2 regions of the Arthrobacter sp. D1-17 genome follow, and region 2 is predicted to be linked to the other one. Evidence: predicted binding sites of a transcription regulator. Region 2 holds the regulator's gene; the other holds the start of a gene.
The links. Region 2 encodes HspR, which represses chaperone genes until heat shock. Its sites were predicted from a motif close to AAGTTGAGTCNNNNNGACTCAACTT; they were not measured.
Positions count from the first base shown of each region.

Region 1 (14,890 bases), 190 kb from region 2:
CAGAATGGTCAGATGAAGACACTCCTGAATATCATTTGGCTCGTGTTCGGCGGCCTCTGGCTGGCCATCGGTTACTTCGTGGCGGGCCTGATCTGCTGCGTGCTGATCGTCACCATTCCCTGGGGCATCGCGTCCTTCCGGATCGCCGCCTATACCCTGTGGCCTTTCGGCCGCATGGTCGTGGACAAGCCCGGAGGGAACGGCGTGTTTGCGCTGCTCGGCAACGTGATTTGGCTCCTGGTGGCAGGCATCTGGATTGCCATCGGACATGTGATCACGGCGGTGGCCATGGCCCTGACGATTATCGGCATCCCGCTGGCCATCGCGAACCTGAAGCTCATTCCTGTCTCACTCATGCCGCTGGGCAAGCAGATAGTTCCCACGAACGCGCCTTTTGCGGCAAGCTACCGCTGAACATCCCCGCAGCTTAAAGTCTGGCTGTCTCCAGTTCGGCGGCGAGGTTACGCTGTGCGGCCTCCAGCCACAGCCGGCGGGCGCGGTCTGTGTGGAACAGCGGATCCAGATCCAGCAGGTGGCGGACGACGGCGGCCCTTCCGGCAGCGAAGTCGGCGTCGCCGACGTGCGCATAGTCTTGCCGGACGGCCGCCAGGTACCGTGCGTACTGGCTGGGTTCGCCGCCGAGAACGGAAAGATCGGCATCACAGAGGAGGGCGCCGCCGTCATCCCCGGGAGCGGGCCGGTGACTGGAGGTTATCCTGATCAGGCGCGCCACCTCAGCGACTTCCGTGGCGGGCAGTCCCGCCTCGGAAAGCCTGTCTTCGGCCAGCCGCGCGGACTCTTCCTCGTCCTGGCCCGGGATCCCGTGATAAACGGCGTCATGAAACCAGGCGGCCAGCAGCACCGCCCGCGGCGGTTCCGCAGGTTCGGTGAGCAGATCCAGCGCCTCGAGCACCGCCAGCAGGTGGGTGCATCCGTGGTACCTGCGGTGGGGTTCGCCCCAGCGTTCCAGAAGGTCCAGGAACAGTGCTTCGTGGCCGGGCAGCATGGCGTTCCAGCGGTTCAGCAGCGGCACCTTCAGCGACGAATTGCGTTCACGAGCGGGAATCCGCAGCCCGCTGGCGATGAGTTTGCGCACCAGGATCCGGGCTTCCACGGGAACGGCGCCCGCGGCCACCAGCGATCCGTAGCGGCTCTCCGGAACGTCGTAGTGGTCGCCGTCGAAGGCCCGATCAGGAATTCCGGCGGCCGCGGCGAAGGCGTGCAGTTCCGTGAGGGAAGTGTCCGAGATCAGGTGTGAAAACAGGGTTCCGTGCGCCGGCCACAAAGGCGGATCCAGATAAATGGCCATGGAGAAAAGTCTAGACTCCGCCACGTTGGGTTTATTTATGGTCTGGGCGCGGCCCGGACCCGTTCCCCGTCGGGAGTTGCTGGCAGCAGTATCCTGAGACGCCAGATGGCAATCAGGGCCGCGGCCGCCTGGGCGGTGGACCAGAGGGCTGCGACGCCGAGGAGGCCGAATTCGCGGGCGGCAAGGGCGGCTGGTCCCACAATAACGACGGCAGCGAACACGGCTACGGCTGTGGCCTCCGCTCGGCGGCCTTGGGCACGGCACAGACCGAAGTAGACCTGGGTTATGCAGCCCAGCAGCAGTGCCGGCACCAGGACAGGAAGCAGAATGGCTGTCTCCCCGTACACCGGGCCAAGGAACCGGAGAAGGTAGGGGCCGGCTATGAGCAGCATCGTTCCGGCGACGAACGTGAGGGCGAGGCTCGCCTTGAGTGCGGAGGACACCAGCCCTGGCCTGGACCTGCCCCCGGCCAGCGCGGTCTGCAGGGAGAACCCGGAAGACTGGGCGAAGAAAAAGACCGCTGCGGCCATCATCCACACCATGTACCAGGACGCGGTTGCAGCCGGGCCGAGGGTAGCGGCAACGACCAGCGGAAGGAGATAGCCGGGGGCGCGGTCTGCGAGCATCAGCGCGTGGTTGGGCAAACCCGGTCGCAGCAGCCGCAGTACTGGTCCCGGCCTGAGCGCGTGCCTCCAGTCCGGTGCTGCGCCGTTGCGGTTGAGCTGGTGCAGCCCGAGGATCACGCTCGCCAGTCCACCGGCTGCCACCGCTGCGACCACCATGGCCACTTCCCGGACCCCGGCGGCCAAAGCCAGAGCCAGTATGGCGAGCTGTACGAGGCTCTGGGCGAGGCTCCTGACCAGGGCCCGGTCGGAGCGTTCCTGCGCGACGCCCACATGATCCAGCTGGTAGGCGGCCGCGGCAAACAGCGCTGTGGCCACGAATATCCCCGTCAGGAGCGGGTCCTTCCAAGCCAGGCCGACGCCGGACCCCATCGCGTAGGTCACAGCAGCGACTGCGCATGCCAGGACGACCGTGGACACCCCCACGGTGAAGAGGCTGCTGGCGATGAGGCCCCGTCCGCCATCACGCTGCTCAGGGAGCAGCGTGAGGGTTGCCTGGCCGATCCCCAGCATCCCGAGCTGCACGGTGAGGAGAGCAGCGGCCACTACGGCGGAGCCCATCCCGAGCTGCGCTGGCGGCAGCATGATCGCCGCCAGCGCCCAGAACACAAATCCGGTGAGCATCGGCGCGATCCTGGCAGCGCTCAGCCAGGCCGCATTGCCGCCGACGGAGTAGCCGGTCCCTGGGGGACGCAGGAATTCGCCGAACATGGACCTGTAGTTGTAAACGAGGAAACAGACCCAGTAAGGCAGGAAACGCGGAGCGTGCAGCAACGACAGGCCGACGCCGCGGATGGTGGCCAGCAGCGGCAGGACCACAAGCCAACCCGCACGGCCCGGGTGCTTGCGGATGGTGCGGGCCAAACCGGCGCCGTCCTGGAGCCATTGGTCACGGGCGGCATCGAACGAATCCATGAACCGGTGCCGCACTGCCGTGGTGCGGGAGACGCCAAGCCGGTAGCCGGCCCCTTCCAGCCTGATTCTCAGCTCGATGTCTTCGCCGGACCGGAAGGTGTCATCGAACGCCACGGACAGCAGGATGTTCCTCCGCATCAAAGTGGCGGACACGCCGAACCATGAGCGCACCCGGCTGTGAAGGTGGTGCCAGGCAAGGGCGGCGCCCCAATATCCGCGCCCGTCCGCCTCGCTGACCAGGGCGAACTGCAGCCCGTCGTAGCCGCAGGCATTGAACTCGTCCAAGAGTCCGCCCAAAGCGCCGGCTGGGAGAACGACGTCGGCATCGATCAACGCCACAAGGTTGCTGCAGGCGCTCTGCACGCCAAGCATCCTCGCTGCCGGCAACCCCCGGCCCTCATCCGATATGACGCGTGCCCCGAGGGTACGTGCGATCTCCACGGTGTTATCCGTGGAGCAGCCGTCCACCACAATGATTTCCCGCGGTTTCTCCGCCCGGATGGAGTCCAGGCATTCGCCCAACCAGTGCGCAGCATTCCGCGCCGGAACCACCACGGAGACGTCAAGGTCGCCAACGTGGGCGCCCACGTCACTCCTCCAGCTTGGAGCCGATCTGGCCGGCTACGTAATCCGAGGTCCGGTCGGCGGACCACGATGCCGGAATACGCAGCAGGAAGCATGGAACGTCATCAAGCGCCCGTCGCACCACGGCTGCCTTCTGGCTGAAGAATTCCTCCAGGGGAACCAGGCCCGTCGCGCCGAGGGCTTCAATCAGCCGACGTGACACCGCTGGGAGCTCCGAATGGAAATTTCCGACAATGCGGGAGGTCATCCATTCGCGGCTCCTCTTCTCCAGCCGGGCGTCGGAACCGTCGTAGCGTTCCAGGAAAATAGCCAGCCGGGTGAGCGCGGCCGAGGAGATGCCGTCCTGACCGAAGACCTCTTCGGGATGGACCATCCGGTGTTCCGGGGACCAGCGGCGCGTGAACGCCGCTGTTCTTGGATACCGGACGATGACCGGGTGGACGGCCGTGGCCAGGCGGGCAACCGAATTTGTGAGCCAGCCCGGAGCCAACGGTTTGCGGACCCCGCTGAAGACCTCCGGATAGATCCTCCGGTGATGGGGCTTAAGGAACATCGGTTTGGCATAACCCATGAGCATGCCGTCGGCGTCCAGGAAAGCCCAATCATCCGCCATGAAACGCACACCGGGCATGGCTACCAGTTTGGCGACCGTGCTGGTCTTGCCGACACCGCCCCAGGCCGGAAGCAGGACTCCTGACCCCCGGAAGTCAACCACCGCAGCGTGGATCATGGCGGCGTTCTGCTTAGTGGAGAGCCAATCCAGCAAGGGGATAACTGCAGTGAGCAGCTCTCCGCTGCCCTGCACGGAGTAACCGTCGCGGATTTCCTCGACCTGGACGCGGTCCGCCGGAATGTAAAGCGAGTCCGCCGTGAAACGGTAGGCATCCTCGGCGTGTGACTGCTCGGCCACTTCCGTCATCGCCGCACTGACACGCAGACGCAGCGGCGCCCGGGACGGACCCAGGAACGGTGCGAGCATGTCCCTCAACTGGGCTTCGCCGGGCGTGCCGGGAGCGACATCGATACCTACGAGTCCGTGGACATCGAAACTGGTGCCTGTAGACGGTGCCGAGTCACTCAGAACGTCTTTTTCGGACTGGCTCATGCCCCGTACCCTCCGGCGGTCTCGGCACTATGCGGGGTTCTGAACTGCGGATACATCCGAATCATTTGACTTCCCTCCAACTGGCGTGCGGCTCGTGCGGCTCGAGTCCCGCGTCCGTCGGGTCAAGGGGCAGGCGGCGTCCCCGGATGTACCCGGAGGTAGTTACGGTCAGCACTGCGATCACGGCCATCGCCCGGCGGAAGCCGGCGGCGTCCGTACCGCGGAGCCGGCCCACTATTCCCCCGGCCACCGCGCGCGGCAACACGCTACGGACGTACCGCCGTTCAGGCCCGAGAGCACGCTTGTGGCCGACAATCTTGCTGACCATGGCTTTGGATATCCCCTCGGACCACGCGCGCCGCAGCATGTAGTTCAGGGTTCCGCGCTGCGCGGGAACGAAGTGGCGGACCAGGGCAGCCGGTTCGTACACCACGCGGCCTCCCGGCGCACCTATGACCGCCCTGATGCAGATTTCCGTCTCCTCACAGCCCAGGGGCAGAGAATTTTGCCGGCCGAGTGAGGTGTTGAAACCGCCTACGACTTCCAGAACCTGAGAACGGAAGGACATGTTGGCGCCGATAACGTTGCGCACCTCGGCAGCCACCTTTGGCATCCCTCGGTGCGTACAGCCAACGATCCAGTCCAGTTCCTCCCCGAAGTAGTCCGGACGGCCGGTTTCCCATTCCGGCACAACGCGCCCGCCCACGGCAAGGACATCAGGGTCGTCGTAGAGGGCCGTCAGCCGTTCCAGCCAGTCCGGGGCAGCCTCGGCATCGTCGTCCAGAAAGGCGACAATCCCTGCGCTTGCGGCTGCAGCTCCGGTGTTCCGGGCACCGGAAAGGCCTTTGGGGCCGGTGTTTTCAAGGATCACAACGTCCGAAACCGTGAAGATCAGGCGCTTATAGAGTTCCACGTTGTAGTCGACCACTACGATCGTCTGCTGGGGTGGGACCGTTTGGGCGTGGACGGACTGGATGGCGGCCAACAGCCGGTCCCACCGGTCTTCGGTGTAGGAGCAAATCACTACGGAAACAGCCGGGAGTCCTTCTGAGGGATGCATGTCAATCACCCGCCATCAGGCCAAGGACCGTGGCCGGGTCAGTCGGAATGTGGGGCAGGGACCTGCTGGGGTACCTGTATTTCACCCGTCTGAGCGCCTCGGGCCGGGCGCCTGCCGTGGGCGCTTCCCATCCCACGCATTCACGGGCAAGGGTTCGCAGCACGCGCCATCCGTCGCGGAAGGTATGGAGGTTTGAATTGCCGGAAATCCGATTAAGCTCGTTGCTGGGCACCTCGGCGATTCGCAGGCCGGCCCGGGAAGCCCGGACGATCAGTTCGGTTTCAATCTCGAACCCTTCCGACTGCAGTTCGAGGATTTGCAGGCACTCCCGCCGCATCGCGATGTAGCCGTAGCACAGGTCGGAATAGTTGCTGTGGAGCACAATGTTGGCCAGGCGGGTCAGGGCGCGATTGCCGGCGCTGCGGAGCAGAGTTATGTCTTCTGACCCTCCACCCGTCACGTAGCGGGAGCCCTTGACGAAATCGAATTCGTGCTGGAGCGGCGTGACGAACCAGCCAATTTCCTGCGGATCCATGCTCCCGTCTGCGTCCAGCATGACGATGATATCTCCGGTGGCCGCAGCGAGCCCCGCCCGCACCGCAAACCCCTTGCCGGGATTGGGTTCTGAGACCACCACTACGTCCATGCGCAGTGCCCTGGCGACGTCGACAGTGCTGTCCAGCGAGCGCCCGTCGATGATCACCACTTCGTCCACATACGAGGGCATACGGCGCAAAACCCACGGAAGGTTCATGGCTTCATTCAGTGTGGGAATCACCACGCTGATGGAGGCTAGGGGAACCGGCACCGGGTTCTGTGCGTGGACAGTCGAAACTTGTATAGGGATGGTCACTAGCCTCACCACTCATTGGGGTCGTTGACTAATGCCAGTCCCGAGCAACCTTCCCGGCTGGGTCCGGGAAATCGAAGCGCCTGCTGCTGCGGTCCTGGCAACTTGCGTGCACTCCCCCTCGAAACATGTTCAGCCGGGCAACTTGTAAAAAGCTTGGGACTTCTGGGAACGGCCCCAGTTTTAGGGGTTCAAGAATCCTTGGAAAGCCCCAAGTCCTGATGCCACACTTTCCCTATGGTCACACCACCAGCCCGCCGTCACCGCCCAAGGTACCCCATACGGCGGTTTGGTGTGCTGGCTGCGGCGGCGATGCTCACGGCGTGCGGCTTGATAGCCGGCCCGGTGGGCATGGAAGCGCAACGGCTTCCGCCAGAGCCTCTGTCCGCAGGGGAACCGTCCGAGTCAGCTGCAGCACTGCCGTCGGTCACACCCTCTGCACAGGGAACCTCTGCGGCGGAGGCGGCGGCGCCCCGCACCGCAACGTCATCCGCTGCATCGTCCTCTGCGAAGGAACCCCGGGCTGCGGCACAGACAGCAGCACCACAGCCTGCGCCGGAACGACGCGCGGCGGAACAACCCGCGGCGGGCCCTGTGGACGAGCAGCAGCCTTCCGTCGATCCGATCCACAAAATGCCGAGAGGCGATCTGCCTGGCTGGAAGCAAGTATTCCGGGAGGAATTCGACAAAGGCGATGTACCAATCGGCGCTTTTCCAGGTGCGGCTTACTCCGCTAAATGGAGTGAGGGGTACAAGGACGGAACACCGGATACCGCCGGTCAAAGAGGAACGAAGTCCCGTTATTACCCGTCCAAAGTGCTGAGTGTTAAGAACGGCATGCTGGACTGGTACCTCCACTCAGAGAACGGCATCTCAATGGGTGCGGCGCCCTCTCCCAAGATTCCGAACAGCAGTGCCAAGGAATATCGCGACAAGAACCTGCTGCCGCGACACAACAGCCTGCTCTACGGGAGGATTTCCGTGCGGTTCAAGGCCGACTCCCTGCGCGGCTTCAAAGTCGCTTGGCTCCTTTGGCCGGATAGCGGCGAATGGCCCAGGGATGGGGAGATCGATTTCCCCGAGGGGGACCTCGCAACAACCTTCTATGGCGCTGCCCATTTCCGGGGAAATGATCCTCGGGCGCAAGATGTGTTCCGGTCACACACCACCGTCACTGATTGGCATGTCGCCACGATTGAGTGGAGTCCGGGCAAGGTCGAATTTATCCTCGACGGCCGGTCACTCGGAGTTAGTACAACGGCGACCCCGAACACACCCATGCACTATATTCTGCAGACCGAGTCGTGCACTCCTTTCTGTCCGTTGCCGCAGACGGCCGGACATGTCTACCTGGACTGGATCGCAATCTGGAAGCGGGCCTAGCCGTGCAGGCATAGCCGGGGACATTCCCGCATCTGCGGAATAAAGCCCTGTTTCGAGCCGCAGGTTCGGCTAGAATCCTCGCATGACCACGATTCGCGTTTCCGAGGCTGCCCGTTTCCTGGGTGTCAGCGACGACACCATACGCCGCTGGACGGAGAACGGCAGCCTCACGCCCCGCAAGGACCCGTCAGGGCGGCTTGCGGTGGACGGGCTGGAACTGGCCCGGCTGGCCGGCAGGCAGGCGCACCTGCCGGATGACCCGTCCGCAGCAGCCAGCTCGGCGCGCAACCGTTTCATGGGACTGGTGACCGGGATTACGGCCGACAAGGTCATGGCGCAGGTGGAGCTGCAGTGCGGACCCTTCCGGGTGGTGTCCCTGATGAGCACAGAAGCCGTGCGCGAACTGGGACTCGAACTCGGATCAGTGGCCACTGCCGTGGTCAAAGCCACCACGGTCATTGTGGAAACGCCCAAGGGAAGGAGCATCCTGTGAATGCCGCCGGCACGCTCCTCCGCGCGCTGCTGGCCGCCGCCACGATGGCGGCTGGATTGTCGGGCTGCGCCCCCGGTCCATCCGGCGGTGGGGAAGGCGGCGCAACGTCCCGGTCTTCCGGAACGTTGACGGTGTTTGCCGCCGCTTCCCTGAAAGAAACGTTCACCAGTCTCGCCGCAGAGTTTGAACGCCGTAATCCCGGGACCAAGGTGAATCTGAATTTTGGCGGGTCCTCGGATCTGGCAACCCAGATCACGCAGGGCGCCCCCGCCGATGTTTTTGCCTCCGCGGACACACGTACCATGGGCCAGGTGTCTGATGCGGCGCTGATCCGGGGCCGTGCAACGCTTTTCGCCAGCAATATCCTGGAAATCGCAGTCCCCCCGGCCAATCCGGCATCGGTTTCGTCCTTTTGGGACCTTGCCGGTCAAGGGGTGAAGGTAGTGGTCTGCGCCAGCCAGGTGCCGTGCGGCGCAGCGGCCGAAGTAGCCGAAAGGGAAACAGGCGTGGTGTTGACCCCCGTCAGTGAGGAAGCGTCCGTGGCCGACGTCCTCGGCAAGGTCTCATCGGGGGAGGCGGACGCCGGCCTCGTCTACGCCACCGATGTGAAAAGTGCCGGCGGCAAGGTCAGCGGCATTCCGTTCCCCGAAGCGCACAAGGCCGTCGTTGCCTACCCCATCGCTGCCCTCGACAACAGCCGGCAGCAGGAGTTGGCGGCGGAGTTCATCTCCCTGGTCGTCAGCAAAGAGGGGCAGCAAACGCTGCAGGCTGCCGGTTTCGGTGCCCCTCCGAGCGCTTCCACCGGTCCGGAAGGAGCCTCCCGCCGATGAATACTGGTTTACGGCACGGCTCCGTACCCTACTCCGGCATTCCGTACTGGGTCTATCTCATCGCGGCCGCCGGCGCGCTGCTCGTGCTGCTCCCGCTGGCGGCCATGGCTGCCCGCGTCAACTGGGCACAGTTCGTTCCGCTGGTAACGTCCCAGTCGTCGCTGGATGCGCTTGGGCTCAGCCTGCGGACATCGGCCGTCAGCACGCTCCTGTGCATCATCCTCGGCGTTCCGCTGGCCCTGGTGCTGGCGCGCGGCAGCTTCCCGGGCCAGCGGCTGCTCCGGTCCTTTGTGCTGCTGCCTCTCGTTCTCCCGCCCGTGGTGGGAGGCATCGCCCTCCTGTACACCTTCGGCCGCCAGGGCCTCCTCGGCCGCAACCTGGAGGTCCTGGGAATCCACATCGCCTTCTCCACTGCTGCCGTAGTCATCGCCCAGACATTTGTCGCACTGCCGTTTCTCGTGGTGAGCCTGGAAGGCACGCTCCGGACTGCTGGCAGTCGCTACGAAGCGGTCGCGGCGACTCTCGGCGCCAGCCCTGCCATAGTTCTGCGCCGGGTCACGCTGCCGCTGGTCCTGCCTGGCGTGGCCTCGGGAGCGGTGCTGTCCTTTGCCCGGAGCCTGGGAGAGTTCGGTGCCACCCTCACCTTCGCGGGCAGCCTCCAGGGTGTCACCCGTACCCTCCCGCTTGAGATATATCTCCAGCGCGAAACCGACGCCGACTCCGCCGTCGCCTTGTCCCTTGTCCTCGTGGCGGTCGCGGTTACAGTAGTAGCGGTGTCACACCGCGGTCCCCGGCGATCCGCGGCCCTCGGTTTTGATTCGGGGCCAGTCCCGGGAGAACGCACGACGGCGGTGCCCGCCCCGGCCGGGGACGTCCGGTGACCTTCACATTGGAGGCCGCCGTTGCGGCGCGCGGTTTTGACGTGTCCCTCACCGTGGGACCCTCGGAAACTGTGGCCGTCATGGGTCCCAATGGTGCCGGGAAATCCACGCTGCTGGCCGTCATCGCAGGGTTACTGCGTCCGGACGCCGGCAGGGCTGAATTGGACGGCAGGCTGCTGTTTGACCTCGCCGCCGGCCGGACTGCATGGACCGCTCCGCATCACCGCGGCACGGCACTGCTGGCGCAGGAGCCGCTGCTGTTCCCGCACCTGACGGCTCTGGAAAATGTGGCTTTCGGTCCGCGCAGCCGTGGCCTTTCAAGGCGCAGGGCGCGGGATGCTGGACGCCACTGGCTCGATGCCGCGGAGGCGTCCGAACTTGAAACCCGGCGCCCGGCGGAGCTGTCAGGAGGGCAGGCGCAGCGGGTGGCCGTCGCCAGGGCGCTGGCTGCCGACCCCGGCCTGCTGCTGCTCGATGAGCCCATGGCAGCCCTGGACATCCATGCCGCTCCGCTGCTGCGCCGGATGCTCAGAAGGGTGCTCGAGGGACGGAGGGCCATCATCATCACCCACGACGTCCTGGACGCGCTCATGCTGGCAGACCGCGTGGTGGTCCTGGAGAACGGCCGCATTTCAGAGTCCGGGCCCACGCGTGACGTGCTCCAGCGGCCAAAGAGCAGGTTCGCGGCCGGGCTGGCAGGCCTCAACCTGATAGCGGGCACGCTCACCGGCCTGGGCATCAGGACCGCCGACGGCCAGGACATCGCCGGCCTGCACGACCCCCAGCTGGACGTTCAAGGTCCGGAAACCGGAAATGCCCGCCTCCTCGATTCCGGACTGGACGGCGTTGCGGTGTTCCCGCCGTCGGCCGTTTCCGTTTTCCTGGCAGAGGCGCACGGCAGCCCCCGGAACTCATTTCCCGTGACCATCACGGATCTCGAGCCCCATGGGGACCAGGTCCGCGTCCGCGCCGCCGGGCTGTCTGCGGACGTGACGCCGGCCGCATCTGCGGACCTCGGCCTCGCGCCCGGCATGACGGTGTTCTTCGTGATCAAGGCGGGAGCGGTATCCGTCTACCCCGCATGAGCGACTTCCCAGCCTTTCCAGCGCTTCGTGCCCTACAAACCGGGGATATCGAGGGACTCGTACACCTGGATGCTGGCGTCCGGCATCATCAGGTGCGGATGACGGTCAAGGAGGGCGAGAGCCGCGTCCATGTCCTCGGCCTGGAGGATGCCATACCCGGCTACGTGGCTTGCGGCGTCGGACGTGCCGGTCGCAGTAACTTCCTTGCCGGTGCCCAGCGGATTGCCGATGTCCACAATTCCGTCGCCGGCCCGTTGCGCCCATTCCATCCACGCCTTCATGCCCTCCTGGGCGGCTTCCGGGCTGCTCTCTGCCATCTGGGCCTGAGCCGACTGCGGAGCGTTGTAAAGAACCACGAACTTCTTCATTGCAGATCCTCGTTTCCAGTTGCGGGTTGAACTGTCGTCGCTGGTCACAGTCGATCCTAGGGGGATTGGAGCGGCGGGGATACAGTTCCGGCGTGACGCGTTTCCGGACTTCCCCCGGGAGGGGGAGGGCATTTCGCTGTGGGAAAACCAGTGCTTCTGGGACTCCTCTATCAAAGTTGAGCGTAGTACACTCAAGTTAAGAATTTCGCACTCTGGAAGGAGCTCGCTTTGGACGTCAAATTCACCACCAAGAGCCAGGAGGCTCTTTCGGCGGCAGCCATGAACGCATCAACGGCAGGTAATCCCCAGGTGGAGCCTGCCCATCTGCTGAAGGCGCTGATGGACCAGCGGGAGGGGGTGGCCGTTGCGCTGCTGCGCGCCACGGGCGCGGATCCCGACGCCGTCAGCACGCAGGCGAGCACGGCCATCAAGGCGATGCCCGCGACCTCGGGCAGTTCTGTGCAGCAGGCCCAGCTTTCCCGTACCGCATTGCAGGCCATCCAGAACGCGCAAAACGAGGCCGACAAGCTCGGTGACTCCTTCGTCTCCACGGAGCATCTGCTGATGGGCCTTGCGGCAGGGAGCGAAGCCGCAGGCAGGATCCTGCGGGACTCCGGCGCCTCGCACGAAGCGCTGGTTGCCGCCCTGCCAGGCGTCCGGGGAGACCGGAAGGTCGACAGCCCGGACCCGGAAAACACATTCCAGGCATTGGAGAAGTTCGGCTCCGACCTCACCGCCATGGCACGCGCCGGCAAGCTGGACCCCGTGATCGGCCGCGACTCCGAGATCCGTCGCGTCATCCAGGTCCTGTCCCGGCGCACGAAGAACAACCCGGTCCTGATCGGTGAACCCGGCGTCGGCAAGACAGCGGTAGTGGAAGGGCTCGCCCAGCGCATGGTGGCCGGGGACGTGCCGGAGAGCCTGCGCGGCAAGACGCTCATCTCCCTGGACCTCGGCTCCATGGTTGCAGGAGCCAAATACCGGGGTGAGTTCGAGGAGCGGCTGAAGGCGGTTCTCGAGGAGATCAAGAATTCCGAAGGCCAGATCGTCACCTTCATCGACGAAATTCACACCGTCGTGGGAGCCGGTGCCACCGGCGATTCGTCCATGGACGCGGGCAATATGCTCAAGCCCATGCTGGCACGCGGCGAACTGCGGCTGATCGGTGCCACCACCCTGGATGAGTACCGCGAAAACATCGAGAAGGACGCCGCCCTCGAACGCCGCTTCCAGCAGGTCTATGTGGGCGAGCCCAGCGTGGAGGACACCATCGGCATCCTCCGCGGCCTGAAGGAACGCTACGAGGCCCACCACAAGGTATCCATCGCGGACTCCGCGCTCGTGGCCGCCGCCACCTTGTCCAACCGGTACATTTCCGGGCGCCAGCTGCCCGATAAGGCCATCGACCTCGTGGACGAGGCCGCGTCCCGCCTGCGCATGGAGATCGATTCCGCTCCGGAGGAAATTGACCAGCTGCGGCGCCAGGTGGACCGGCTCACCATGGAGGAGCTGGCCCTGAGCGGGGAGACAGACCCTGCTTCGGTTGAACGGCTTGCCGCGCTGCGGGCCGACATGGCAGACAAGAAAGAGCAGCTGGCTGCCCTGAACGCCCGGTGGGAAGCGGAAAAGGCGGGACTGAACCGTGTAGGTGACCTGAAGGCCAAGCTCGATGGACTGCGGTCCGCCGCCGACAAGGCCCAGCGCGAAGGCGATCTCGAGACCGCCTCCAGGATTCTCTACGGGGAGATCCCGGCCCTCGAACGCGAGCTGAACGCCGCTGCGGAGGCTGAAGCCGCCGTCGAGGACAAGTCCGGCCAGATGGTGGCGGAGGAAGTGACGGCCAACGATATCGCAGAGGTCATCTCCGCCTGGACCGGCATCCCGGCGGGGCGGATGCTGCAGGGCGAAAGCCAGAAGCTCCTGCACATGGAGGAGGAGCTGGGCCGACGGCTGATCGGGCAGTCCAAAGCCGTGGCCGCGGTCTCCGATGCCGTACGGCGGGCACGTGCCGGCATCAGCGACCCCAACCGTCCAACCGGCTCCTTCCTGTTCCTTGGCCCTACCGGCGTCGGCAAGACCGAACTCGCCAAGTCCCTGGCGGACTTCCTCTTCGACGACGAACGGGCCATGGTGCGGATCGACATGTCCGAGTACTCAGAGAAGCATTCGGTGGCCCGCCTCGTTGGTGCACCTCCGGGATACGTGGGCTACGAGGAGGGCGGACAGCTCACCGAGGCCGTCCGGCGTCGCCCGTACTCGGTAGTTCTGCTGGACGAGGTTGAAAAGGCGCATCCGGAAGTTTTCGACATCCTCCTGCAGGTGCTCGATGACGGCCGCCTCACCGACGGCCAGGGGCGGACTGTGGACTTCCGCAACGTGATCCTGGTGCTGACGTCCAACCTGGGCAGCCAGTTCCTGGTGGACCAGAGCCTGGACGAGCAGGCCAAGCGGGACGCCGTGATGGCCACGGTCAACGCGTCCTTCAAGCCGGAGTTCCTGAACCGGCTGGACGAGGTGGTGCTCTTCGAGGCCCTCACCCTGGACGAGCTCGCCCGGATTGTGGAACTGCAGGTGGCCGAACTCTCCCAGCGGCTGCATGATCGGCGGCTCTCCCTTGAGGTCACCGAAAGTGCGCGTGCCTGGCTGGCGATGTCTGGGTTCGACCCCGCCTACGGCGCCCGGCCGCTGCGGCGGCTGGTCCAGCGCGAAATCGGCGACCGGCTGGCCAAGGCCATTCTCGCCGGTGAGATCTCGGATGGCGACACGGTCCTGGTGGACACCGCGGCCGACGTCGACGAGCTCACGGTCGAAGGGCTGGAAACGATGGCCCGGGCCGGGGGAGCTCCTGCCGGCAACGGGCTCTCAGTCCGGCGCAAGGGATAGTGGGGTCTGCTCCACGCTGCACCACCCTTCTCCTTCCCTGCTCCCCTCGGTGCTGCCTAGGGGAGCAGGGAGCTTTTGATGATGTTTCCGGACGCCGAGACTACGTAGCAGTCCACACGGCGGTCGCCCCGGCGCCAACTGTCCGGGCTGGGGTAGGCCACGCGGTACTTCAGCTCGTACCCTGTGGTTTTGCTGCTCAAGGGTGCAGCCTGGCAGGCTTCACGGCCTTTCGCCTTCATGGCTCTGCTGCCCGGGTAAGAATCCGCGGCCGCGTATTGGTGGACGGCCACGAGCTGGGCCGAATGCGGCGAAGCGCATGCCACTATTTCGGCGTCCGGCGCTGAGGGGTCAAAGTCCTTGAAGCAGTCACCAATCCTGAAATCCAACGAACTGACTCCTTTCATCGGGAGGCTTGCCCTGGGTGCTGCGGAGGGGGCAGCGTCCGACGGTGATGTTGCCGCAGGACCGGGCTCACCGATGGTCTGAAGAGTGGCTGTGGCCAGCATGGCACCGAGCGCCC
Region 1 covers NZ_CP096382.1:507,694-522,583, forward strand. The annotation lists gene M1E01_RS02350 (YccF domain-containing protein) at 13-414, shown strand; gene M1E01_RS02355 (DUF4031 domain-containing protein) at 428-1,309, opposite strand; gene M1E01_RS02360 (glycosyltransferase) at 1,345-3,435, opposite strand; gene M1E01_RS02365 (hypothetical protein) at 3,437-4,537, opposite strand; gene M1E01_RS02370 (glycosyltransferase) at 4,599-5,597, opposite strand; gene M1E01_RS02375 (glycosyltransferase family 2 protein) at 5,599-6,450, opposite strand; gene M1E01_RS02380 (glycoside hydrolase family 16 protein) at 7,042-7,830, shown strand; gene M1E01_RS02385 (TOBE domain-containing protein) at 7,913-8,323, shown strand; gene modA (molybdate ABC transporter substrate-binding protein) at 8,320-9,153, shown strand; gene M1E01_RS02395 (ABC transporter permease) at 9,150-10,034, shown strand; gene M1E01_RS02400 (sulfate/molybdate ABC transporter ATP-binding protein) at 10,031-11,119, shown strand; gene M1E01_RS02405 (hypothetical protein) at 11,152-11,487, opposite strand; gene clpB (ATP-dependent chaperone ClpB) at 11,716-14,370, shown strand; gene M1E01_RS02415 (septum formation family protein) at 14,427-14,890, opposite strand, start outside.
Region 1: the regulator HspR is predicted to act here: its motif matches at 11,661-11,685, upstream of clpB (ATP-dependent chaperone ClpB).

Region 2 (14,890 bases):
TGGCATCCATGGCCGGGAAGAAGAGCGGTCCGAAGACCAGCGCCGCTGCGGTGGCGTACACGGTGTACTCGTACCATTCGACAATGGCGCCGATGGTGCCGGACACCAGGGTCCGGCGGCGGACCTGCTCAGGTGTCATGGTTTTTGCACCGGGCGTGCTTGCGCTGGGCATGGAGGCTCCGTTCTCGGGGCGGAGAGAAGTCTGTACGGCCATGTTCAGTTCCCGAAGGTGTGGTCGGACCAGGGCAGGGAGGTGCCGCGGTATTTTGCTGCACGGACGTCTCCGGAGCGTGCGTGGCCTTCGAAGCGTTCGACCCTGGAGGCGCGGCCGCAGAGCTCGCCGAAGAAGGCGCTGGATTCGGTGTTGGTCACTTCCTGGTAGGTGACGGTGCGCAGGTACTTCCCGACCCAGAGGCCGCCGGTGTAGCGGGCCGCGCCGCGGGTGGGCAGGACGTGGTTGGTGCCGATGACCTTGTCGCCGTAGGAGACGCAGGTTCCTTCACCCAGGAACAGGGCGCCGTAGTCGTGCATTTTCTCCAGGGCCTCCCGCGGGTTCCGGGTGAGGATCTGCACGTGCTCGTAGGCGTATTCATCGGCCAGGGCGTAGGCGTCATCGAGGGTCTCCACGACGTGGACCGCGCCCCAGTCCCGCCAGGCGGGTCCGGCGTAGTCGCGGGTCGGCATGTCCGTCAGGATCGTGTCGATGTGCCCGATGACCTCACGGCCCAGCTCCTCGCTGGTGGTGATCAGCACGGCCGGGGAATCGGGGCCGTGCTCGGCCTGGGAGAGGAGGTCAACGGCGACGATGAACGGGTCAGCGTGCTCGTCGGCCACGATCAGGACCTCGGTGGGCCCGGCGAAGAGGTCGATGCCGACCTCCCCGAAGAGCTGGCGCTTGGCCTCGGCCACGAACGCGTTGCCCGGGCCGGCCAGCATGTTCACCGGCTTGATGGTTTCGGTGCCGATGGCCAGGGCCGCGACCGCCTGGATGCCGCCCAGAAGGTAGATCTCGTCCGCCCCGGCCAGGTGCATCGCGGCGACGGTGGCGTCCGGGACCTCGCCCTGGATCAGCGGGGTGCAGGCCGCGACACGTTCCACACCGGCGACCTTCGCGGTCACGATGGTCATGTGGGCGCTGGCCAGCAGCGGGTACTTCCCGCCCGGAATGTAAGCCCCGGCAGCCTGGACCGGCACGTTCTTCTGGCCCAGGAACACCCCGGGCAGGGTCTCGATCTCGAAATCGGACAGGGAATCAAGCTGCCTGCGCGCCATCACACGGACCTGCTCCTGGACGAACCTGATGTCCTCGATGACCTGCTCCGGGACCCGGGCCATGATCTCATCCAGCTGGACGGCACTGAGCAGGAACGATTCCGGGGCGTACCTGTCAAACTTCTGCGAGTATTCACTCACGGCCTCGTCGCCGCGTTCGCGGATGTCCGCGATCACGGCCTCCACCGTGGCACGGACCTCCGGAGTGCTGCCCCGGGCCACACTGTTGCCGGCGGGCTCCTTCAGCATCAAGGACTTCACCGCGGAGCTCACTGCAGTTACAACGGTCATCAGGATTACCTTTCCATCTTCATTGATGGGCGACCACTGGAACGCCCCTGATCAAGCATGAAGGCTTGCTTGTCACCAATGTATACGTATGCATGGCGCCGCCACAAGGGGTTAGAACAAAAAATGCATACGTATTCTCCGAACCGCCTCTGGGGCGGGCGACGTATCGTTCCCAAGGCGGCAGTGATCCCGCCGGCGTCAAAGCCGACGGGGTGCGCAGCCAGCCAGGGAATGTCAAGCGCGGGCGATGACCTCGCCGTTCGGAATAAGGAACCAGCCGTCATCGGTGGATCCCCAGCGGTGCCAGCCGGCAGAGATGCGCGTCAGGTCCGCCTCCTGCGCGAAGCCGTATTCAAGGGCCTGCTCGGCGAAGGCTGAATGCAGCACGCGTTCACCCCACACACGGGCCTGCCATCGACGCTGCTGCCCGGTGGCGTAGAGCCAGTTGCTGCTGGTCGGGGCGATGTCGGTGAAGCCGGCTGCCTGGGCCCACGACACGAGGCGGCGGCCGGCGTCGGGCTCGGTCCCGTTCCGGCGTGCGATCCGCTGGTACAGCTCCATCCACTCATCCAGCTCCGGAATGGCGGGGTACCAGCTCATGCCGTGGAAGTCGGCGTCGCGCACTGCCACAATGCCACCGGGCTTGGCCACCCGCCGCATTTCCCGCAACGCCTCCACGGGATCTGTCAGATGTTGCAGCACCTGGTGGGCATGGACGACGTCGAAGGTGTCGTCCTCAAAATCCAGATCGTAGATATTGCCGGCCACGAACTCGACATTGTCCACACCCCGATCAGCGGCAAGCTCCCTGGCGTGGTTGATCACGTCCGGGGAGCGGTCCAGCCCGGTCACGGTTCCGGGCGCCACAAGCACGGCGAAGTCGCAAGTGATGCTTCCGGGTCCGCAGCCGACGTCCAGCACGTTGGCCCCCGCGGTGAGGTACGCAATGACGAACGCGGCAGAATTTTCCGCGGTCCGCGAGGCATGGGCGCGGACCACCGACTCATGGTGGCCGTGCGTGTACACATCTTCTGGCTGCTGCGCACTCATAGGGAAACGCTACCCCCTCCTGCCTGCCCCAAGCAGGTAGCACCGCCGGGTGGTTTTGATGGCCCAGAGCATCCGCATACCGCTTGGCAGCCGGGCCGGCCCTGTTGCCGTCCGGCCCGTCTGAGTAGACTGCCAGTGCGTCCGGCCGGACGCGCCCAGTCCTCCTGAGGAGTGATCAAGCGATGACCGAGAACAGCGAGTCCAGCAGCGAGGGAAAGGCCCATACCGGCAGCCGGAACCCTGCGCTCGAAGGCGACAGCGGACAGTATGTGGAAGGTGACTACGGCGATGCCGGAGTTGCCGGGGAAGAACCTGCCACTGAAAAGGGCGAATACGCCGCGGGCGACTACGGCGACGCCGGTGTGGCCGGTAATGTGCCTGCCGAGACAGAGGAGGGCCAATATTCTGAAGGTGATTACGGCAAGGTCGGCGGTGTAAGCCAGGAGCGGCCCAGCGACGAGGAGGGCGAATACCCCGAGGGCGACTACGGGGCTGCCGGCACCACGTCAGGGCAGGCCTCGGATGACGACCTCCGGGACAGGCTGACGGAGGGACAGGTCAATGCCCCAAGGAATGACGACGGTGGCAGGTCCGCCGGCGGCTGAGGTGCGGCCCGTAGGCCCGCAACGTTCACGCATAGCGAAAAGGTTGTTGAGGCCGGTGGCCTCCCGTTTCCGCAAGGCTTCGCGAAACGGGAGGCCATTTTTTCTTTGCCGGCGCCCTTCAGCGCACCAGCCGTTGGCAGACTTGAGTGATCTCGACTCAACTTTGGATTGACTTAAATCCGGTGCTGAGTAAAGTTGAGTGTAGATCGCTCAAGGAGTGGGCGAGTCTGGGTCCCGGCCCGCTCGGTCAAGGGTGTGAACCCTGCTGGGTAGTGTCGGATCCCGGGCCATCCAGTTTCCAAGGAAAGAAGGAAGCAACACATGTCACGTGCAGTAGGTATCGACCTCGGAACCACCAACTCCGTCGTCTCCGTTCTCGAAGGTGGCGAGCCCGCCGTTATTGCCAACGCCGAGGGCGGCCGCACCACGCCGTCCGTCGTTGCGTTCTCCAAGTCCGGCGAGGTCCTGGTCGGCGAGATCGCCAAGCGCCAGGCCGTCAACAACATTGAGCGCACCATCTCCTCCGTCAAGCGCCACATGGGCACCGACTGGAAGGTCGACATTGACGGCAAGAAGTACACACCGCAGGAGATCTCCGCGCGTATCCTCATGAAGCTGAAGAACGACGCCGAGTCCTACCTCGGTGAAAAGGTCACCGACGCTGTGATCACCGTTCCCGCCTACTTCAACGACGCCGAGCGCCAGGCCACGAAGGAAGCCGGAGAAATTGCCGGCCTGAACGTCCTGCGCATTGTCAACGAGCCCACCGCGGCCGCCCTGGCCTACGGCCTGGACAAGGGCAAGGAAGACGAACTCATCCTGGTCTTCGACCTCGGTGGCGGTACCTTCGACGTCTCCCTGCTGGAAGTCGGCAAGGATGAGGACGAATTCTCGACCATCCAGGTGCGCGCGACTGCCGGTGACAACCGGCTCGGCGGCGATGACTGGGACAACCGCGTCGTGGAGTACCTGCTGAACCAGCTCAAGGTCAAGGGCATGGATCTGTCCAAGGACAAGATTGCACTGCAGCGCCTCCGTGAAGCGGCTGAGCAGGCCAAGAAGGAGCTGTCATCCTCCTCCAGCACCAACATCTCCCTCCAGTACCTCTCCGTCACCCCTGACGGCCCGGTCCACCTGGACGAGCAGCTCACCCGTGCGAAGTTCCAGGACCTGACCAAGGATCTGCTGGAGCGCACCAAGAAGCCGTTCCACGACGTCATCAAAGAAGCGGGCATCAAGCTCACCGACATCGATCACATCGTGCTCGTCGGCGGTTCCACCCGCATGCCCGCCGTGTACGAGCTGGTGAAGGAACTGGCTGGTGGCAAGGAGCCCAACAAGGGTGTCAACCCGGACGAGGTTGTGGCCGTCGGTGCGGCCCTGCAGGCCGGTGTCCTGAAGGGTGAGCGCAAGGACGTCCTGCTCATCGACGTCACCCCGCTGTCCCTCGGCATCGAAACCAAGGGCGGTGTGATGACGCACCTGATCGAGCGCAACACGGCCATCCCCACCAAGCGGTCCGAGACCTTCACCACCGCGGATGACAACCAGCCCTCCGTGGCTATCCAGGTCTTCCAGGGCGAGCGTGAATTTACCCGCGACAACAAGCCGCTGGGCACGTTCGAGCTGACCGGAATCGCGCCGGCTCCGCGCGGCGTGCCGCAGATCGAGGTCACCTTCGACATCGACGCCAACGGCATCGTGCACGTCTCCGCCAAGGACAAGGGCACCGGCAAGGAACAGTCGATGACCATTACCGGCGGCACCGCACTCTCCAAGGAAGACATTGACCGCATGGTCCGTGACGCCGAGGAACACGCAGCCGAGGACAAGGCCCGCCGCGAGGCAACCGACACCCGCAACACCGCCGAGCAGCTTGCCTACTCCGTGGACAAGCTGATTGCGGACAACGCGGACAAGCTGCCCGAAGAGGTCAAGACCGAGGTTCAGGGCGACGTCGACTCCCTCAAGAAGGCGCTCGAAGGCACCGACGATGCCGCTGTGAAGGCTGCGTTTGAGAAGCTGCAGGCTTCCCAGACCAAGCTCGGCGAAGCCATCTACGCCCAGGCCGGTTCGCCGGACGGCGCTACCGGAGCTGCAGGTGCTGAAGGTGCCGCAGGCGGGGGCAAGGCTGATGAAGACATCGTGGACGCCGAGATCGTTGACGAAGAAGAGAAGAAGTAACCATGCCTCATCACGGTAACGAAGAAGAGCACAGCTCTTCCCGCGACCAGGGAAGCAAGCGCGACGAGCCCGTGATCCGGGACCACCGGAAGGTGGACCCGGTGACGGGGCAGGCCCGGCACCCCGAGGGAACCCCCGCGGAGCCGGCTGATGCAGCCGATTCCGACGGCGATGCCCTCGCCCAGGCTGAGGAGATCCTCAACCAGGTGGAGGTGCCGGCGGAGGAATCCGTGGCGCAGGGAGTTCAGGCAGGCTCAACCACCGCTGAAGCGGCCGAGCTGAAGAACGACCTGCTCCGCCTGCAGGCCGAGTACGTCAACTACCGCAAGCGCGTCGAGCGCGACCGTGCCGTGGCAGGGGAGATGGCCGTTATCGGTGTCCTGAACTCCCTGCTGCCGGTGCTGGACGACGTCGACGCCGCCCGCCAGCACGGTGATCTCGCGGACGGTCCGTTCGCTGCAATTGCCGCGAAGCTGGAAAATGCGCTAAAGACGTATGGCCTGACCCGTATCGATGAGACCGGCGTGGAATTCGACCCGACTATCCACGAGGCCCTCATCCAGCAGCCCGGCGAGGACGTTGAGGTTGACACTGTCAGCCAGGTGCTCCGCTCCGGCTACAAATCTGGCGATCGGGTTCTCCGCGCAGCACAGGTCATCGTCGCTGTACCTGCGTAGCATTACCCCATCGAGATGACAGTTCGCGGCGATGATTCGAAAGAACATTGGCGCGAACTGTCATCTCGGCACAAAGAGTTGAAAGGAAACGCCATTGGCTAGCCAGGATTGGGTGGACAAGGACTTCTATAAGATCCTTGGTGTCGCCAAGGACGCTTCCGACGCTGACATCAAGAAGGCCTACCGGAAGCTGGCGCGCCAGTATCACCCGGATACCAATTCAGGTGATGCTGTCTCGGAGAAGAAGTTTAAGGACATCTCCGAGGCGTACTCCGTGCTGTCCGACCCCGAGGAGCGCCAGCAGTATGACGCTATCCGGGCGATGGGCGGAGGAGCCCGCTTCGCTCCGCACGGTGCCGGAAGCACCGCCAACGGGGGCTTCGAGGACCTGTTCGGTGGGCTGTTCACGGGCGGCGGAGGACGTCACTCGGGCGGCTTCAGTACTGCAGGCCCGGGGGGCATCCCTCCCGAGTTTGCCGACTTGTTCGGTGGCGGTTTCGGCGGTGCCGGCGGCCCGGCAGGCTACCAGCGCGCGCCGCAGAAGGGCGCCGACCGTACTGCGACCACCAGCATTTCCTTCGCCGGATCCATCCGCGGAACCACGATCGGCCTGCGTGAGCCGGACGGCGAAGTCATCGATGTCCGCATCCCGCCCGGCATCAAGGACGGCCAGAAGGTCCGTGTCCGCGGCAAGGGCCAATACGGCCCCGCCGGCAACGGCGACCTGATGGTCACCGTCCACGTCAAGCCGCACGATTTCTACACGCGCGACGGCGACAACCTCCGTATCCACGTCCCGGTCACCTTCCCTGAGGCTGCTCTGGGCGCCGATATCGAAGTGCCGACGATCGACGGCGACACAGTCCGGGTCCGCGTGCCGGCAGGCACGCCCTCCGGGCGCACGCTCCGCGTTAAAGGCCGCGGAGTGAAAACGCCGAAGGGGACCGGGGACCTGCTCGTGACGATCGATGTTGCCGTTCCGAAGAACCTGAACAAGGACGCCGAGGCGGCCGTGAAGGCTTTCGCGGAGGCCACGAACGGCGCCGATGTCCGCCAGGGCCTGGCAGCCAAGGCCCGGCTCTAGAAAAAGGCGCCCGCCGTGAACATCAACTTCGATCAGCCGATCTTCGTGATCTCGGTGGCGGCGGAGCTGGCGGACATGCATCCGCAAACGCTTCGCCAGTACGACCGGCTGGGCATCGTCAAGCCCAGCCGGGCGCCCGGCAAATCCCGCCGGTACTCGCAGCGGGACGTGAACATGCTCCGTGAGGTGCAGCGGCTCTCGCAGGAAGGCGTTTCCCTCGAGGGCATCAAACGCATCCTCGATCTGGAGAACCAGGTGGCCGCACTGCAGGCCCGGGTGAGTGAACTGACGGATGAACTGGTCCGCCGTCGTGAATCATTCGACTCCAGGGTTTTCGCGGCCGGACCCGCCGGTGACGTCGTCAGCCTGGCCCGCGGCCAGCGCCCCCGGCCGCGCTCCCAGGCGCTGGTGGTCTGGCGGCCGCGGTCTGGCCAGTAAACGGACGATCAGCGCCGGGGTGTCAGCGTCCGGATCGGCGCCCCGTCGAGCCACGCGGTGACGTCTTCAAGTGCGCCGCCGAAGAATGCCCGGTAGCTTTCGTCCGTGACGTATCCCAAGTGCGGGGTCAGCAGGGTCCGGGGTGCATTCAACAGCGGATGGCCCGGCGGCAGGGGCTCCTGGTCGTAGACATCCAGCGCGGCTCCGCGGATCCAGCCTTCGTGCAGGGCGGTGACCAGGGCATCCTGGTCCACCAGGGGGCCGCGGGCCGTATTCACCAGGACACCTTCGGGGCCGAGGAGCCGCAGCTCGCGTTCACCGACCGTCCCCTCGGAACGCTCCGACAGACGCAGATGCAGGGATACGACGTCGGAGTTTTGGAACAGCTCATCCTTGCTGACCTTGCGCGCGCCGGCCGCGGCGGCTGTCTCCGCGGTCAGGTTCTGGCTCCAAGCCAGCACCTCCATGCCGAACGCCTGAGCGTAGCCCGCCATGCGGCGGCCGATTTTGCCCAGCCCGACGATTCCCAGGGTCTTGCCGGAGAGCTCAAAGCCAACCGACCCCTGCCACCGTCCGGCCCGCAGGGAGTTCTCCTCCGCCGTGAGGTTCCGGGCGAACGCCAGGAGCAGCGCCCACGTCAGCTCGGGCGCCGCGGCCGGTGAGCCTCCCGTGCCGCAGACCACGATCCCGCTCTCGGCTGCGGCCTGCAGGTCGATCGAGGCGTTCGCCGCTCCGGTGGTCACCAGCAGTTTCAGCTGGGGCAGCTGCTCGATCACCCGGCGGGGAAAGGGTGTGCGTTCCCGCATGGCAATGACGATGTCGGCGTCCGCCAGCGTCGCCACGACATCTGCTTCGGAGGGCAGATGGTGGCGCAGCACACTGACGCTGACCCCACGCCCGGCGAGGGAGCTCCAGGGTGCGAAACCGTCTGCAACGCCCTGGTAGTCGTCGAGAATGACAAGTCGCTGCATGCTGGATCCTTCTGGCTGGGGCGGGCTTTGACTGGATGAGCAGCCTTAACGGGATGAGGCAGGGCCCGGCGGTGCGGGTCCCTGCCTCATCAGGTCAGTCGTGCATTCTACTCTTGAAAACGGACCGGTGAACTACGAACGGGCCTTGACTGCCAGCACCGGGCAGGATGCTTCAAGCAGGATCTGCTGGGCGGTGCTGCCCATGATGAGCTTTCCCACGGGGGTCCGCTTGCGGAGGCCGATGACAATCAGCTCTGCCTGGTATTCCTCAGCGGCATCCAGTACTTCGTTGGCGGCATCGTTCCCGCGGACCCGTTGCAGGACGAGGTGTTCCACGCCTTCCTGCTGCAGCCGTGCGGTGACCTCGTTGAGGTCCTCGGCCTGGGCGTACCGCTTGTCCACTAGCGCGTCACCGCGGGAGGAGTTGATGATGACCAGCCTGCTGTCGTGTTGCCGGGCCTCGCTGATCGCCCGGTCAAGGGCGGCTGCGCCTTCCGGCGTGGGGACATAACCGACGATGATGCTCACTGTTTCTCCTGTCCATGGTTGGCATGGCCAACCTTGTGGGCGTCTTGGCGGATGTCGGCGGGGTCAGACGGCTCGTTGGCCGCAGTGGAACCTGCCGCCGTCGGGCTGTCCTTGACAGGGCTGCCGGCCGAGTAAGCGTCAGCAGGACCGCCGGCGGCCAGAGGCTGAGCAAGGCCGCCGGCAACTGCCACCCCGCCGGGACGCGTACGCCGCCACATCTTGAACAGGAACGGCCAGAGGAGCACGAGTGCCACGATGATGTAGACCACGACGGCGATCGGCTCGCTCCACAACCCGGAGACGTCGCCCGCGCTCAGCTGCAGCGTCTGGCGCAGCTGCTTCTCAAGGCGCGGCCCAAGGATCACGCCGAGGATGAGCGGCAGGACCGGAAGTCCGTAGCGGCGCATCAGGAAGCCCAGTGCGCCCAGGACCAGCAGGATTGCCAGGTCGAACGCCTGCAGGTTCACCGAGTAGGCGCCCAGGGTGGCAAAGAAGAGGATGCCTGCGTACAGGTAGGGGCGGGGCAGCCGGAGCAGCTTCGCCCAGACCGGGGCCAGGGGAAGGTTGACCAGCAGCAGCAGGAAGTTGCCGATGAAGAGGCTGGCGATCAGTGCCCAGACCAGCGGGCCTTCGTTTTCGAACAGCAGCGGTCCGGGCTGGATGCCGAACTGCACGAATGCAGCGAGCATGACGGCGGCGGTGGCGTTTGTCGGCAGGCCGAGTGCCAGCATCGGAGTCAGGGTGCCGGCCGCGGCGGCGTTGTTGGCAGCCTCCGGCCCGGCGACGCCCTCGATGGCGCCCTTGCCGAACTCCTCGGGGTGCTTGGTGAGCCGTTTTTCCGTCACGTAGGAGAGGAACGTTGGGATTTCTGCGCCGCCGGCGGGCAGGGCTCCGAACGGGAATCCGAAGGCCGTGCCGCGCAGCCATGGCTTCCAGGACCGCTTCCACTCCTTCTTGCCCATCCACGGTGTGCCGACCGGAATGATCTGCAGCGGCGTGCGGCGCAGGTGCGCCGCCACCCACAGGGCTTCACCGACGGCGAAGATCGCCACGGCGACCACGACGACGTCGAGGCCGTCGGCGAGCAGCGGCAGGCCGAAGGTGAGGCGGGCCTGGCCGGAGACGATGTCCAGGCCGACGAGGCCGATCGCCAAGCCCAGTCCGAGGGACGCGAAGCCGCGCAGCCGGGAGGAGCCCAGGACCGCGGTGACGGCCAGCAGGGCCAGGACCATGATGGCGAAGTAGCTCGGCGAGCCAAGGCTCACGGCGAACTGGACGACAATCGGTGCAAAGACCACGAGGAGCGTGGTGCCGATGGTGCCGGCGACGAACGAGCCGATGGCCGCCGTCGCCAGTGCCTGGGCGGCTTTGCCGGCCTTGGCCATCATGTTGCCCTCGATGGCGGTGATCACTGAGGAGGATTCGCCGGGGGTGTTGAGCAGGATGGAGGTGGTGGAACCGCCGAACATGCCGCCGTAGTAGATGCCGGCAAACATAATGAACGCGCTGGTCGGTTCGAGGACGGTGGCCACCGGGAGCAGCAGCGCAACGGTCATGGCCGGGCCGATGCCGGGCAGGACGCCGACGGCGGTGCCCAGGATGACGCCGATCAGGGCGTACAGGAGGTTCATGGGGGTCAGCGCTGTCGCGAACCCGTCCATGAGTGAGGACAGGATGTCCATCTAGAGAATCCCTTCAAGGAGCCCGGCGGGAAGGGCGATGCCCAGGCCGAGGTAGAAGCCGTAGAAGGTCAGGAGCGCCAGAACCAGGGAGATCAGACCGTCACGGACGTAGTGGCGGCTTCCGAGCGCCCAGACGCTGCCCCAGAAGAGCACCGTTCCGGAGATGACCCAGCCGGCCCAGTCGATCAGGAGGATGTTGGCGATGAAGGCGCCGGCCAGGGGGAGGACGGTCTTCCAGTCACTCGGGTGGCTCAGATCGACATCCTCGCCGCCCTCGGCCTCACCGCTTCCGCCCCGGAGAACGTTCACTGCCAGCAGCACGGCGCAGACGAGCAGGAGTGCTCCCACGATCATCGGCAGGGCCTTGGGGCCTACCGGGTCCGACTGGGAGTACGGCACAACCAGGCGCGCTGCGTCAATGAGGACCAGGGCGCCGACCGCCCCGAGCAGGGCTGCGATGCCCAGCTCGGAGCGGCCTTTGAGGCGGGAGGCCAAGGAGGTCACGCCAGGCCGAGCTTCGTCAGAACGTCTGCGACGCGCTTGTCCTGGTCGGTGAGGAAGGTCTTGAACTCGTCACCGGTGATGAAGGCGTCAGTCCAGCCGCGGGTCTTCAGGGTTTCCTTCCACGAAGCCGATTCGTGCATCTTCTCCAGTGTGGCGATGATTGCGTCGCGGTCGGCGTCGCTGATGCCCGGAGGGGCCACAATGCCGCGCCAGTTGGTGAAGACGAGGTCGATGTTGGATTCCTTCAGCGTGGGGGCGTCGACGCCTTCGAGCCGGTTCTCACCGCTGGTGGCGAGGACGCGGATGGCCCCGGACTTGATCTGCTGCATGTATTCGCCTGCGCCGGAGGCCGCGAAGCCGAGCTTGTTGCCAAGGATGGCCGGCAGCAGGTCCCCGCCGCCGTCGTAGGAGACGAAGTTGACCTTGGTTGCGTCGATGCCCACCGCACCGGCAAGCTGCATGGGCAGGAGGTGGTCGGGGCCGCCGGGCGAGGAGCCGCCGCCGACGCTGACCTTGGACGGGTCCTTCTTCCAGGCAGCCACAAGGTCGTCGATGGTCTTGTACGGCGAATCCTTGGAAACCATGATGGCGCCCGGCTCTTCGATGAGCTTCGCCAGCGGGGTGGTCTCGGTCAGCTTGGACTCTGACTTGTTGGTGTAGCTTGCGCCGACGACGCCGAGGCCCATGAGCATGGCCAGGTCGCCGTTGCCCTTTTCGTTGACCACACGGGCCAGGCCGACTGTGCCGCCCGCGCCGGGGAGGTTGAAGACCTCGGGGTTGGTGGCGAGCTTCTCGTCTTCGAGAACCTTTGCCGCGGCGCGGGCAGTGGTGTCGTACCCGCCGCCGGCGGTGTTGGGCACCATGATGCGCAGCCCGGTAAGGGGTGCGTTGCTTGCTCCGGTGGTGGCGGTGCCTGCGTCCGTCTTGCCTGTCGCTCCGCACCCTGAAGCCATCAGGGCGATGCCTGCGGCCACGGCTGCTACGCGCAATGCGCTGAATCCGCGCATGGTGTTCCTCTTCTCGTTGGTCCGTTAGATCGGTGTGTTCCGATGCTAGGGCCGAAAGTGATGCGGCTCACTCTTGTGTAACCAGAGAAAGTTAAGTTCATTGCGTTCACGTTTCCGGCGACGCACTGGGTGTCCTAGGTTCCGCGCCTGAGGGTTGGGGCAGAGCTTCTGGTTGTAGGTTTATAGGCATGGCTGAGCGTATGGCGTAGGGAGGAAACAGCCGATGTCAGATGACGAGTTCACCTTTCCCGACTCGGCGCGTGCCTCACCCCCGCCACGCCAGGGCGGACCCGGGGCGCGCCCAGGTGCGGGCGCCGGCAGGAGCCTGAACAGGCAGGTGATGGAGGTGATTCGGCATGTCCTTGCGGATCCCGACCCTGAAGGCGAATGGGCCAGAAGTCAGCTGCGTGAACGCCTCGCAGCTTACCCGGAACATCCTGAGCGGGCGCTGCTGGAACATCTGATCCTGACCAGAAGCCTGACGGGTGCTGCCGAGGATGCCACCGCCCCGCACCCCGGGGAGGACTTTGCCGGGGCGCCGCTTTCCGCCGGCGCCGGCGCCGACGCCGCAGACTCCCTGGATGCCGGCCGGATCCATCGTATTGAAGAAGTGCTTGAGAACCGGATGGTGCTCACAGCCCTGCAGCCTGTGAGACGGCTGCCTGCCGGAGGACTCCTGGGATTTGACGCGCTGGCCAGGTTCGTGAGCACGGACGGTTCCCACGCGGCCACCTGGTTCCGGGATGCGGCTGCCCTCGGCCTCGGCATGGATCTGGAAATCGCAGCCCTTGAAAGTGCGATCACGGCAGGGCAGGAGATCCCGGCTCCACTGCTTATCACCGTGAAGCTCAGCCCAGCGGCAATCACCGACGCCAGGGCCCAATACCTGCTACTCACATCCGCCTTGGCGCCTGACAGAATTGTCATCGACTTCATGGGACAGGAAGTTCCAGGCCAGGACGTTGCAGGACAAGACGGTTTAGGACCGGACGGTTTAGGACCGGGCGGCGAGGGGGACCGGGAAGCCTTTCAGGGGGCCCTGGACACGCTTCGCCGCTACGGCGTGCGCTTCTCCGTGGACTTCCCCGGAGAGGGTTCTTCCGCCGGGCGGCGGCGCCGCATTCGCGAAGTCCGTCCGGACGTGATCAAACTTGGCCGCGATTTTTTTGGTGGTTTGGTTGACGGTCAGGCCGGCGATTCCGCCGCTGTAGTGCGCGGACTGGCCCGTGAAACAGGGGCAGTGCTGGTGGCTGAAGGAATTGAAACGCGCGCAGAACTCGACGCCACCCTGGAAGCGGGCGTGACTGCCGGGCAGGGTTTCCTGCTGGGCCGTCCTTCAGCTAACCCCGATGACTGGACCTCATGGGTCGCGGAAGCGGACGGCCTCTCCGGTGGCTCGTCCAGGCTCCCCGGCGGCGGCTTCTAGGAGCTCGGTCTCGGGAGCCAGCTCTGCTTGCCCTCGGCGGGGAGAACATCAAGGACGCTCTCACCGGCATCGCGGACCCGCTGCACCGTCGGGGTGGAAAGGCGTTACTCGAGGATGAGGGCACTCCATGTTTTGCATCGGAGGAAACGTCTCGCTGCCAGGCTCGCTACGCGCGCTCGAACCCGCTGTCCTCAGCGAGTCCATCGAGCTGAGTAAGTAGTGTCAGGTTGGGATCTGAGAGTCTCAAAAAGCCACTGTCAGAAAAGAAGAATCAAGTCCTATCCTGACGCCTGAGACTTCCCTGCCTGACGTCAGGTTGGGGTGTACGTAACAGTGATGGTGGCGGGTGGCTACAGCCTGATCCTGCAGGGCAAACAGCAACTCAAAGTACATTCAGCCTCTGTTGGTGCTCTCGCCACTTAGGCAGCACATTCTCAGGTTCCGCGACTCGTGCGGCATGCTTGCGGTCACGGGTTGCTGGCCCAGGCCTTACCTGTTGCGGAAGCCTGCCGGACAGGCGGCGTCAGTGGCCGGCCCCACGACATACAGCGCCATATTTTCTCCTGGGACGCCCTGGTGGACCAGCACTTGCAGCGGATGAGTCCGCCCTTGAGCTTCTGCAATGTCCACGTTGGGATTACCGGTAAAAAACGGACGAAGGAAGATCAACCCGCGCTTCTCCCGAGCCCTGGGCGATGACGACGCAACCGCCGTTGCCCACCACCTTAGCGTGTGTGTGGTCAGCAACGGCTGCTCCGGAGGAGCCAAGCAACAGGACCGCGGAGGCGCCGGACGCGAGTGCGGCGGTGCCCAATACCTTGGGCGCAGATTTGCGAGGATCTGATCGGTGAGTGCTTCGATGCCGCCTTCGGATGTCACGGTCATTCCGGCTTCGGCTGTTTCCAGGGCCTCGAGTGTCTCCAGCTGTGAGGTGAGGAGGGATGGAGGCATGAAGTGTCCTGGGCGCTGGACCAGCCGCTCCATCAGTACGGAAGGGTCGACCTTTAAGAGGATGAATGTGGTGGAGGGAGCGGTTGCGCGGATAGCGTCGCGGTAGGCGCGTTTGAGGGCTGAACAGGCAACCACGATCCCATGGGGGTGTTCGGCCGCGAGTTCTGCGCCGACCAGGCGAAGCCAGGGCCATCTGTCTTCATCCGTGAGCGGTACGCCG
Region 2 covers NZ_CP096382.1:318,991-333,880, forward strand. The annotation lists gene M1E01_RS01435 (MFS transporter) at 1-214, opposite strand, end outside; gene hisD (histidinol dehydrogenase) at 217-1,563, opposite strand; gene M1E01_RS01445 (class I SAM-dependent methyltransferase) at 1,798-2,613, opposite strand; gene M1E01_RS01450 (hypothetical protein) at 2,796-3,218, shown strand; gene dnaK (molecular chaperone DnaK) at 3,540-5,402, shown strand; gene M1E01_RS01460 (nucleotide exchange factor GrpE) at 5,405-6,079, shown strand; gene M1E01_RS01465 (DnaJ C-terminal domain-containing protein) at 6,174-7,163, shown strand; gene M1E01_RS01470 (heat shock protein transcriptional repressor HspR) at 7,179-7,601, shown strand; gene M1E01_RS01475 (D-2-hydroxyacid dehydrogenase family protein) at 7,610-8,572, opposite strand; gene M1E01_RS01480 (universal stress protein) at 8,705-9,100, opposite strand; gene M1E01_RS01485 (tripartite tricarboxylate transporter permease) at 9,097-10,782, opposite strand; gene M1E01_RS01490 (tripartite tricarboxylate transporter TctB family protein) at 10,783-11,286, opposite strand; gene M1E01_RS01495 (Bug family tripartite tricarboxylate transporter substrate binding protein) at 11,283-12,293, opposite strand; gene M1E01_RS01500 (EAL domain-containing protein) at 12,517-13,719, shown strand; gene M1E01_RS01505 (gluconokinase) at 14,209-14,890, opposite strand, start outside.